Regions from separate parts of the Streptomyces sp. NPDC091281 genome, predicted to be linked through region 1. Evidence: riboswitches for the same ligand, from Rfam matches in the RefSeq annotation. Region 1 holds a riboswitch; each other region holds the start of a gene.
The links. A riboswitch is a leader RNA that binds a small molecule or an ion and turns the genes downstream of it on or off. The one in region 1 is predicted to bind S-adenosylmethionine.
Positions count from the first base shown of each region.

Region 1 (3,840 bases):
GCCCCTTCTCACCTCCCGCCGTCACATCGACCTCCAGCGCGTCTCCAGCGCGATCCCCAGGGGCTGAACAGGTCGTCCCCGCGCGCGACACCGCCCCGGCGGTCCCCCCGGACACCGTGAGGTCCCCGGCGTACCGCCCCCGCGTCGCGCGCGGACGCGAGCCCCGCCCACCGCACCCGCTCCGCCGACGCGCCCGCGTCCGCCGGACCCGCGTCCGCCCCACCCGCCGCGCGCCCGCCCGCGCACCGCCCCCAGGGGAGAGTCATGTCCGTCACACCGCTGGCCGCCCACCCGTCCGCCCGCCCCGCCCCCGCCTTCCGGGGCCGCATCGGACGCGACGCCCGCAGCGGCCACTACGCCGTGCCCGGCCGCTACCGCCTCCACCTCTCCCCGGCCGACCCGGACGGGCTGCGCATCGCCGTCACCCACAGCCTCCTCGGCCTCGACCGCGCCTGTCCGGTCACCGTCCTGCCCGCCGTCCCCGACTGTCCCGACGGCGGCCACTCGGCCCTGCGGCCCCTCTACGACGCCAGCGCCCACCGCTACACCGGCCCCGCCGTCGGCCCCGTCCTCAGCGACGACTGGTCCGGCCGCATCGTCTCCACCCACGGCCCCGACATCGCCCGCGACCTGGCCCGGCGCTTCGGCGGCGGCCGGGCCGTCCTCCACCCGTGCGGCGCCGAGTCCGAGATCGAGGCCGTCGAGCGGATGTGCGCCGAGGGCATCGAGGAGGCCGCCCAGCGGGCCGGGGCCGCCGCGGCCGGGGAGCCCGAGCGGGCCGTCGCCCTGGACACCCTGCTCGCCACCCTCGACGTCCTCGAACGCGGACTCGCCGCCCAGCCTCACCTGATCAGCCATCAGATCACGGCGGCCGACGTCGAGTTGTGGGTGACGCTCGTCCAGCTCGACACCGTCCACCGCCACCATCTGGACGCCGAGGCCGTCCGCCGGATCGCGGGCCACCGCGCGCTGTGGGACTACGCCCGCCGCCTGGCCGCCCACCCCGCCTTCGGCACCCACCTCGACCTCGACGCCGTGGCCCGCCGCCACCACGCCCGCTGTCAGGGCCTGGAGGCAGCCGGCTCCGCCGTCCAGATCCTGGACTGGGCCGCCCACACCGAGCCCGCCCAGGACACGGCACCGCAGGTCGAACGCCCCTGACCCGTTCCACCCCTCGGACCGGCGTTGACATTCATCCGGCCAACTGTCTTACTTACGCCCCAGAACGGTCATGAGCGTCAGCGACAAGCCCTGGCTTGCTGACCGGCAACCCTCGCTCGGCGGTGGGGTGCCCCAGGTGACGACCGGACCGGATGACGTTTCGGTAAGCGCGAGGGCCCCAGGGGCCGGAAGAAACACGGTGACGGACATGTACGCAGCTCCCAGGACGGCGCCCCGCCGCTCCGCGGGCTGCGTACGCCCGTACGCGCAGCCCCTGGTCGCCGACCGCGCCGTCGACCTCCTCCGCGTGAACAGCGCACTGTGTACCGCACCGGGCCGTGCCCGCTGTCGGGGCTGACCCCTCACACCGCCCCGCTTCCGCGTTCCTGACGCACACCGGCCCACCGGTGTGCCGTTGCCCGCCCCATCCCGGTTCTCCGTACGCCTCCGTGCGCCGTGCCCACGCGCCCGGCGCGGAGCGGTCCCCGCCGCCCCGCCGCCGCGGTCACCCACGTACGCCGTGGTCCGGGATGCCCGACTCCATCCGGAGCCCCTCATGACCGAACCCCCAGGCGCCGTCACCCTCGCCGAGGCACCGCCCGCCGACACCCCGCCGCCGCCCCGGCTCACCGCCCAGCGCGTGCAGCCGCTGCGCCGCCCGGGACGCTGGATCGCCACCGCCGTCGTCCTCGTCCTCGTCGCCCAGTTCATCCACGGACTGATCTCCAACCCGTTCTACCAGTGGGACCGCTTCGGCTACTGGTTCCTGCGGCCGGTCATCCTCGACGGTCTGCTGATCACCCTCGAAGTCACCGCCTACAGTGCCGTGTTGGGTCTCCTCGGCGGCATCCTGCTCGCCCTCGCCCGGCTCTCCCGCAGCCCCGTGCTCCGCGCGGTCAGCTGGACCTACGTCTGGGCGCTGCGCTCCATCCCGCTCATCGTGGTGCTGCTCTTCCTCTACAACTTCAGCGCCCTGTACAAGACGTTGAGCATCGGCGTGCCGTTCGGACCGGCCTTCTTCACCTTCGACGAGTCCCGGCTCGCCACCGACAAGGCGATCGCCGTCATCGGCCTCAGCCTCAACGAGGCGGCCTACGCGGCCGAAGTGGTCCGCGGCGGCATCCTCTCCGTGGACCAGGGCCAGCACGAGGCGTCCTCCGCGCTCGGCCTGCCCAAGGGCTACCAGTTCCGCCGGATCGTCTTCCCGCAGGCCCTGCGCTCGATCACCCCGAACTACGTCAACCAGCTGATCGGCCTCGTCAAGTCCACCTCGCTGGTCTTCTACGTGTCCCTGCTCGACCTGTTCGGCACCGCCCAGACCATGGGCTCCACCTACCCCGGCGACATCGTGCCGCTGCTCCTGGTGGTCACCGTCTGGTACCTGATCCTCACCAGCCTCGTCTCCGTCGTCCAGTTCTACGTCGAGCGCTACTACGCGCGGGGCGCCTCGCGCACCCTCCCGCCGACGCCGTTGCAGAAGCTGCGCACCGGTCTGACCGACCTGCGTGCCCGAATCCGCAGGGAGACCGCCGTATGAGCACCGAGACCGTCAAGAACGCGGGCACCGTGAACGACGCGGGCACCGTCAGGAACCCGGCAGACGCCGGCGACGCCGCCGGGCAGTCCGACACGGACCCCGACACCGACACGGGTACGGGTACGGGTTCGGGCGAGGTGAAGGCCGCCGGCGCGCTCATAGGTGCCGAGGTCGCGCCCGCCGCCGTGGAGGTCCACGACGTGCACAAGTGGTACGGCGCCCACCGGGTGCTGGACGGCGTCGACCTGACCGTGCGGCCCGGCGAGGTCACCGTCATCCTCGGCCCGTCCGGCTCCGGCAAGTCCACCCTGCTGCGGGTCATCAACCACCTGGAGAAGCCGGAGATCGGCTACGTCAGCGTCAACGGCGAGCTGATCGGCGTACGCCGCCACGGCGACCGGCTGCGCGAGCTGAGCGAGCGGGCCATCCTCGCCCAGCGCAGCCGCATCGGGTTCGTCTTCCAGAACTTCAACCTCTTCCCGCACCTCACCGTGCTGGACAACGTCGCCGCCGCGCCCGTCGCCACCGGCAGGCTCGCCAAACCCGAGGCACTGGCCCTGGCTCGCGAACTCCTCGACCGGGTCGGCCTCGCCGACAAGTCCACCGCCTACCCAAGGCAGTTGTCAGGCGGCCAGCAGCAACGCGTGGCCATCGCCCGCGCGTTGGCGCTGCGTCCCGGCGTGATCCTCTTCGACGAGCCCACCTCCGCACTCGACCCGGAACTCGTCGGTGAGGTCCTGGCCGTCATCAAGGACCTGGCCACCAGCGGCACCACCCTCGTCATCGTCACCCACGAGGTCGGCTTCGCCCGCGAGGTCGCCGACCGGGTCGTCTTCATCGACGGCGGCAGGATCGTCGAACAGGGCCCGCCCGCCGAGGTGCTGGACAACCCGCGCCACGAACGCACCCGGGACTTCCTCAGCAAGGTCCTCTGACCGCGCCACCCCGCCACCGCCCTCCGGCACTGCCCCCCGCCCCCGGCGCCGCGCACCCCGCGGCGCCCCCGAGACCTCCCCCCACACCCCCCACCACGCCCCCGCACCCACCTCACCAGCACCCTCGGCGACTTCCCGCGCGCCCAGCACGAAGGACGACCATGTCTACGCACCTCACCCGACGCAGCCTGATACGCGGCCTCACCG
Region 1 is NZ_JBIVUY010000005.1:144,255-148,094, reverse strand. Features, by position in the region: gene ACIQPQ_RS15305 (putative leader peptide) at 1-67, shown strand, start outside; gene ACIQPQ_RS15300 (glutathione S-transferase C-terminal domain-containing protein) at 265-1,161, shown strand; SAM riboswitch class IV at 1,228-1,337, shown strand; gene ACIQPQ_RS15295 (amino acid ABC transporter permease) at 1,718-2,698, shown strand; gene ACIQPQ_RS15290 (amino acid ABC transporter ATP-binding protein) at 2,695-3,633, shown strand; gene ACIQPQ_RS15285 (transporter substrate-binding domain-containing protein) at 3,795-3,840, shown strand, end outside.

Region 2 (3,840 bases), on a different contig from region 1:
CCCTGCCGGACCGCCTCGCGGTCGCCGTCGGAGAGCGCCGAGCACACCCACAGCGCGTCCGCGTCGGGCCCGATCGCGGACAGACCGGAGACCAGCCCGCCGCCGCCCCTGCGGGCGTGCAGCGCACCGTCCTCCCGCACCTCGTAGGAGACCGGGCCGCGGTTGGACGCGACCAGCACCCGGGCGCCCTGACGGGCACCCCCGGCGGCGGCGTCGTGCGTGGAAGCCATAGCCCTCAACCTAGCCCGGTCCCCAAACGCTCAAACGTACGGAAGCGGACCTTCCACGGGGGGTGCCCGGTCGTATACGGACCGCGTATACGGCCTGCTCGCGGGGGCCGCGGGCCGGTTTCAGGCCACCTTGCGGGCGGCGTACTCGGCGATCTCCGCCATCGGCGGACGCTCCTCCGTGTCCACCGAGTACGTGCGCGGCTCGAAGCCGTCCGCGCCGCGCTCGAACTGGGTCAGCGCCGGGCGGATCAGATGCCCGCGGGCCAGCCGCAGCTGCGCCGTGCGGTAGATCGCCGCCGCCATCCGGCCGAGGGCCTGCCCGTCCTGGTGACGGTGCTTGCGCACCCCCACGTCGACCTGGGCGAGGGCGTCCAGCCCCACCAGGTGCAGGGCGTCCACCAGCATGCCCAGCTCCACGCCGTAGCCGACGGGGAAGGGAAGCTGCTCCAGCAGGCTGCGGCGGGCCGCGTACTCCCCGCCGAGCGGCTGCACGAAACCGGACAGCTGCGGCCAGTGCATGTTCAGCAGCGGGCGGGCCATGAGTTCCGTCACCCGGCCGCCCTGACCGGCCGCGCCGCCCAGCGGGCGGTCGTACATCGCCTTCACGAGGTCCACGTCCGGGTCGGTGAGCAGCGGGCCCACGATCCCGAGGACGAAGTCGGAGGAGAACTCCTTCAGGTCGGCGTCCACGAAACAGACGATGTCGCCGCCCGTCACCAGCAGGGAACGCCACAGCACCTCGCCCTTGCCGGGCACGGCCGGGACGCGCGGCAGGATCGTGTCGCGGTGCACCACCCGGGCGCCCGCCGCCGCCGCGACCTCCGAGGTGCGGTCGGTGGACCCGGAGTCGATCACGACGATCTCGTCCACCAGAGGGACCTGGCGCATCAGGTCGTGCCGGATCACGGCCACGATGTCGCCGACCGTCTCCTCCTCGTTCAGCGCGGGCAGCACCACGGACACCGTCTGGCCCGAGGCGCGCTTCGCGGCGAGGACGCGGTGCAGCGGGCGGTCGTCGACGGACCAGGAGCGGGTGGTCAGCCAGCGCTCAGCTTCTTCCAGCACGGTCGGCGGCTCCTCACTGTCGTGATCACTTCCGGCACACCCCGCACACACGGAGTGACCGTGAGATCCATCTCGCGGTTCGGACGTCTCACTCAACTGTCCTGGCCTTCGGTTACAGTCTTGAACAACGCGGATGACCATCGCATGTCCCGCATGCCGAGGCCGCCCGCCCCCACAACTTCATACCGCTCATCCAGAGGGGCAGAGGGACACGGCCCGATGAAGCCCCGGCAACCCTCCAGCCGACCCGTCACACACATCAGTGGCGAGGCTCCCGGCTCGGGAAGGTGCCAAATCCGTCTCACGGCGAAACGCGTCGTGAGGAAGATGAGGAGAAAGGGCCTCGCCTCACATGGCTGCGCAGACAGTTGAACGCACCACCACCCCCGTCGACCTCGGTTCCGCCACCGCGCTGTCCTGCCGCGAATGCGGCCACCGCGTCCCCCTCGGCCCCGTCTTCGCCTGCGCCGAATGTTTCGGCCCGCTGGAGATCGCCTACGACTTCTCCTCCTACGAGGCCGAGGAGCTGCGCAGGCGCATCGAGGCGGGCCCCGCGAACATCTGGCGCTACGCGCCGCTGCTGCCCGTCCCCGCGGACGTGGCGGGCAAGCCCAACCTGAACCCCGGCTGGACCCCCCTCGTCCAGGCCGACAACCTCGCCCGCGAACTCGGCGTCACCGGCGGCCTGTACGTCAAGGACGACTCCGGCAACCCCACGCACTCCTTCAAGGACCGGGTCGTGGCGCAGGCGCTGGAGGCCGCCCGCGCCTTCGGGTTCACCACCCTCTCCTGCTCCTCCACCGGCAACCTCGCCGGAGCCGTCGGCGCCGCCGCGGCCCGCGCGGGCCTGCGCTCCTGCGTGTTCATCCCGCACGACCTGGAGCAGGGCAAGGTCGTCATGGCCGCCGTCTACGGCGGCGAACTCGTCGGCATCGAGGGCAACTACGACGACGTCAACCGCTTCTGCTCCGAACTCATCGGCGACCCGGCCGGTGAGGGCTGGGGCTTCGTCAACGTCAACCTGCGGCCCTACTACGCCGAGGGCTCCAAGACGCTGGCGTACGAGATCTGCGAACAGCTCGGCTGGAAGCTGCCGGACCAGCTCGTCGTGCCGATCGCCTCCGGCTCCCAGCTCACCAAGATCGACAAGGGGCTCCAGGAGCTGATCCGCCTCGGCCTCGTCGAGGACCGCCCCTACGCGATCTTCGGCGCGCAGGCCGAGGGCTGCTCCCCGGTCTCCACCGCCTTCAAGGCGGGCCACGAGGTGGTCCGCCCGCAGAAGCCGAACACCATCGCCAAGTCCCTCGCCATCGGCAACCCGGCGGACGGGCCCTACGTCCTGGACATCGCGCGCCGCACCGGCGGGGCCGTCGAGGACGTCACCGACGAGCAGGTCGTCGACGCGATCAGGCTGCTGGCGCGGACCGAGGGCATCTTCGCGGAGACCGCGGGCGGCGTCACCGTCGGCGTCACCCGCAAGCTGATCGAGAACGGTCTGCTCGACCCGGCGAAGACGACCGTGGTCCTCAACACCGGCGACGGGCTCAAGACCCTCGACGCGGTGGCCGGCACCGGCCTCACCACCACCATCCGCCCGAACCTGGACTCCTTCCGAGAGGCTGGCCTCGCATGAGCGTGACCGTCCGTATCCCGACCATCCTGCGCACCTACACCGGCGGGCAGGCCGAAGTCAGCGCGGAGGGCACCACCCTCGGCGAGGTCATCGGCGACCTGGAGAAGCACCACACCGGCATCGCCGCCCGCGTCCTGGACGACCAGGGCAAGCTGCGCCGCTTCGTGAACGTCTACGTCAACGACGACGACGTCCGCTTCGAGCAGGGCCTGGAGACCGCCACCCCGGACGGCGCGGGCGTCTCGATCATCCCGGCCGTCGCGGGCGGCTGACCGCGCCGGCCCGACCCCCGGGCGGTTGACCGCCGTTCAGTACCCGCCGGTAGTGACCGTCGGTAACAGCGATTACCGAGTGTTCATCGAATTGCCCCCTCCGTGAGAGAAGCGGAGGGGGCAATTCTGTGTGATTGAGCGCGGTAGAGTTGGGGAACGCGCCCGCCGCTCGCGTGCCGCCCGCATATGAGGGCCGTCCCTCGGTGCGATAAGAAGCAGCCAAAGTGTGCGTGGCTTTTACGCCTTTTGCTCCCTTTATGGGGCCCGACTTGCCCGATATCCGGGCGAATTCTCACTATATTACAGACCCTTCACGTCTTGAATTCTCGTCCGATTGACCTGTTGCAGAGGGCAGTTGGACAGATACATTCGGCCGCGGTCGACGCGTTCCGGCGCACGCCCCCAACCAACTGGGGGGTGAGGTCTGACCCGGGTCCGCGGAGTGTGGATCTGTGCAAGGGCCAGTAATAGGGGAGTTAGGCATGGCTCAGGGCACCGTCAAGTGGTTCAACGCGGAGAAGGGGTACGGCTTCATCGCGGTCGACGGTGGTGCGGATGTTTTCGTCCACTACAGCGCGATCCAGATGGACGGATACCGCACCCTGGAAGAGGGCCAGCGAGTCGATTTCGAGATCTCGCA
Region 2 is NZ_JBIVUY010000004.1:518,055-521,894, reverse strand. Features, by position in the region: gene ACIQPQ_RS13895 (trehalose-6-phosphate synthase) at 1-230, opposite strand, end outside; gene ACIQPQ_RS13890 (glucosyl-3-phosphoglycerate synthase) at 351-1,295, opposite strand; SAM riboswitch class I at 1,482-1,629, shown strand; gene thrC (threonine synthase) at 1,648-2,928, shown strand; gene ACIQPQ_RS13880 (MoaD/ThiS family protein) at 2,925-3,200, shown strand; gene ACIQPQ_RS13875 (cold-shock protein) at 3,683-3,840, shown strand, end outside.
Region 2: linked by a shared signal. The riboswitch ahead of thrC (threonine synthase) and the one ahead of ACIQPQ_RS15295 (amino acid ABC transporter permease) in region 1 are both predicted to bind S-adenosylmethionine.

Region 3 (3,840 bases), on a different contig from region 1:
CGCCATCGGGCTGGACTCGTAGGGCCCGGCCGCGACACACCGGAGGGGGGCGCGGTCGGCCGCGCCCCCCTCGGTCGTCGTCGCGGCGGCCGTCCGTCCGGCCCGCCGGATCAGCCGACGGCCGGCACGCAGCGGCCGTCCTCCGTGCGGTACCGCCACTTCGCGCCCTCGCGCACCAGTTCCCGCACCGCGGTCACGAAACGCTCGACGTGCTCGTCGGGGGTCCCGGCGCCGAAGCTCACCCGGATGGCGTTGAGGGACTTCTCGCCGGGCGCCGCCTCGGGCGCGCCGCACTCGCCCTGGGTGCCGGGGTCGCTGCCGAGCAGGGTGCGCACCAGCGGGTGGGCGCAGAACAGGCCGTCGCGGACGCCGATGCCGTACTCGGCGGAGAGCGCGGCGGCGAAGTGGGAGCTGTTCCAGCCCTCCACCACGAACGAGATCACGCCGACCCGGGGCGCGTCGTCGCCGAACAGCGACAGGACCCGCACCTCGGGCACCTCGGCGAGGCCCGCGCGGACCGTGGCGATCAGGTACTCCTCACGGGCGACGAGGGCGTCGAAACCGGCCTCGGTGAGCGCCTTGCAGGCGGCGGCGATGGAGTAGGCGCCGATGACGTTCGGGGAGCCCGCCTCGTGCCGGGCGGCGCTGTCGTGCCACTCCACGTCCACTCCCCCGTCGGTCCGGCGGGTGACCCGGCGGCTGGCGCCGCCGCCCGCGAGGTACGGGTCGGCCGCGCGCAGCCAGTCCGCGCGGCCCGCGAGGACCCCGGCGCCGAAGGGGGCGTACAGCTTGTGGCCGGAGAAGGCGACCCAGTCGACGTCGAGGTCCTGGACGGAGACCGGGTGGTGCGGGGCGAGCTGGGCGGCGTCCAGGACGATCCGGGCGCCGTGCGCGTGCGCGGCGGCGGCCAGCTCCCGCACCGGCCACAGCTCGCCGGTGACGTTGGAGGCGCCGGTGACGCAGACCAGGGCGGGGCCGTGCGGGTCGCGGGCGGCGAGGGCGCGCTCCAGGGTGGTGACGGCCTCGGCGGGGGTGCGCGGGGCGTCGAGGTAGGTGACGCGGGCGTCGCGCCAGGGCAGCAGCGAGGCGTGGTGCTCGGTCTCGAAGACGAAGACCTGGCAGTCGGCGGGCAGCGCGGCGGCGAGCAGGTTGAGGGAGTCGGTGGTGGAGCGGGTGAAGACGACCTGGTCGTCGGCGCGGCAGCCGAGGAAGTCGGCGACGGTGCGGCGGGCGTTCTCGAACAGGTCGGTGGAGAGCTGGGAGAGGTAGCCGGCCCCGCGGTGGACGCTGCCGTAGTAGGGGGCGTACGCGGCGACGTCGTCCCAGACCCGCTGGAGGGCGGGGGCGCTGGCCGCGTAGTCGAGGGCCGCGTAGGTGACCTCGCCGCCCGTCACCAGCGGGACGGTGACGTCCCGGCCGAGGACGGGCAGCGGGCCACAGGCGGCGGGGGCGTCGGCGGCGGGCACCTCGGCGGAGGAGGCGACGACGACGGAAGCGGTGGCGGAGGCGGCGGCGGGGGCGGTGCGGGCGGCGGCGGAGGTGGCAGCGGACATGGCGAACTCCCGTTCGTGGCAGGCGGTTTCACCGCGCGAGCGGGCATGGCTCAAGCGCGGGAGACACGTGAAGGCGTGCGGAAAAAGGGGGATGCGGAGGCGGGGCTCTGCGGCCCTATCGCATTCGCTTGCTCACGGGGTACTCCTCCGAGGACCAGGACCCCTGGTGCTCACTCCGAGGAGTAAAGGGGTCCGCGCTTGCCGCAGACCTCGCTGCCTACGGCCTGGTCTTCACCCGGGGCACCCCGCCACGGACGGAGGGTTGCCGGACAGTCGGCCGGGGCCTCATGACTGTCGCTCATGACCTGGTACAGCATCTTGCCACACGATCATGGGAACGCAAGACGCGGTCCGGATGGTGGACCGCGCCCCGCGTTCCCGCCGCGCTCAGGCGTGGGTGGCGGCCGCCCAGCGGGCCAGGGTCTGCTTCGCGGCCCCGGAGTCGATGGACTCGGCGGCCCGCGCCATCCCGTCCCGCAACTGCTCGGCGAGCGGCGCCCCGGTGGGGTCGAGGGCGACGAGGGCGGCGGCCGAGTTCAGCAGGACGGCGTCGCGCACCGGGCCCTGCTCCCCGTCCAGCAGCCGGCGGGCCACGCCCGCGTTGTGGGCCGCGTCGGCGCCGCGCAGCGCCTCCACGGGCACCAGGTCGAGGCCGACGTCGCGCGGGTCGAAGCTCTCCTCGGCGACCTTGCCGTCCCGCACCACCCACACCCGGGAGGTCGCGGTGGTCGTCAGCTCGTCGAGTCCGTCGTCGCCCCGGAACACCAGCGAGGAGTGGCCGCGTTCGGCGAAGACGCCCGCGACGATCGGCGCCATCCGCGGATCGGCCACCCCGACCGCCTGGGCCCGTACCCGGGCCGGGTTGGTCAGCGGACCGAGCACGTTGAACACCGTGCGGATGCCCAACTGGCCGCGGGCGGCGCCCGCGTGACGCAGCGCCGGGTGGAACCTGACGGCGAAGCAGAAGGTGATCCCGGCCTCCTCGGCGACCTCCGCGACCCGCTGCGGGGTCAGGTCGAGGCGCACGCCGAGCTGCTCCAGGACGTCGGAGGCGCCGGAGGCGGAGGACGCGGCCCGGTTGCCGTGCTTGACGACCTTGGCGCCGGTCCCGGCCACCACGATCGAGGACATCGTGGAGATGTTCACCGTCTTGGCGCCGTCGCCGCCGGTGCCGACGATGTCGACGGTCCGGCCGGGCACCTCGATCACGTTGGCGTGCGCGTACATCGCGCGGACCAGGCCGTTGATCTCCTCGACGGTCTCGCCCTTGGCGCGCAGCGCCACCACGAAGCCCGCGATCTGGGCGTCGGTGGCCTCGCCGCGCATGATGCGGTCCATCGCCCAGGCGGTCGCGTCGGCGCTCTGGTCCCGGCCGTACAGCAGGGCGTTCAGCACCTCGGGCCAGGAACGGTCCGCCGCGGTGTCGCCTCCTGCGGGGGTCACAGCGCTCATCAGCCGCTCCTGGGTCAGTGTCGTCCCGCCGTACGGGACCCGTGTCTCGACGGGGTCCACCCTATCCAGCCCCGGACAGGGCGAAGGGCCCCGTCCGGGGTGCGGACGGGGCCCTTCGCGCACTGCGTGGCGACGCAGCGGTGAACCGGTGATCAGGCGGTCAGGGGATCAGTGGTGGCCGTGGCCGCTGGTGATCTCCTTGTACTCCTCGACGGTCGGCTTCGGGATCTGGCTCTCCTCGCCGAAGTACGACTTGCTGAGCTTGACGCGGGTCTTCTCGATCGGCGACACCTTGCGCTCGACACCGTTCTCGTCGACCGTGGCGCCGATCTCGGCGGGCGCGTACTGCTCGTGCGAGGTGAGCGTGTACAGCGCCTCCTGGCTGAGCGGCTCGTGCACCTCGATGAACTCACCGTGCGGCAGGCGCTTGATGGTGCCGGTCTCGCGACCGTGCAGCACCTTGTCCTTGTCGCGGCGCTGGAGGCCCATGCAGATCCGCTTGGTGACCACGAAGGCCAGGACCGGTCCGACGAAGAAGCCGATCCGGACGAACCAGGTCACCGCGTTGATCGACAGGTGGAAGTGGGTCGCGACGATGTCGTTGCCACCGCCGATCAGCATGATGACGTAGCCGGTCACCCACGCGACACCGAACGCCGTACGGGTCGGGGCGTTGCGCGGGCGGTCCGCGATGTGGTGCTCGCGCTTGTCGCCGGTGACCCAGGACTCGATGAACGGGTACAGGGCGATCACACCGAGGAAGAGACCGAACAGCACCAGCGGGATGAACACGCCCAGGACCAGGGTGTGGCCCCAGAAGTTGACCTCCCAGCCC
Region 3 is NZ_JBIVUY010000001.1:914,699-918,538, reverse strand. Features, by position in the region: gene ACIQPQ_RS04025 (Lrp/AsnC family transcriptional regulator) at 1-22, shown strand, start outside; gene ACIQPQ_RS04020 (aminotransferase class V-fold PLP-dependent enzyme) at 111-1,553, opposite strand; SAM riboswitch class IV at 1,743-1,859, opposite strand; gene trpD (anthranilate phosphoribosyltransferase) at 1,941-3,005, opposite strand; gene ACIQPQ_RS04010 (cytochrome bc complex cytochrome b subunit) at 3,174-3,840, opposite strand, start outside.
Region 3: linked by a shared signal. The riboswitch ahead of ACIQPQ_RS04020 (aminotransferase class V-fold PLP-dependent enzyme) and the one ahead of ACIQPQ_RS15295 (amino acid ABC transporter permease) in region 1 are both predicted to bind S-adenosylmethionine.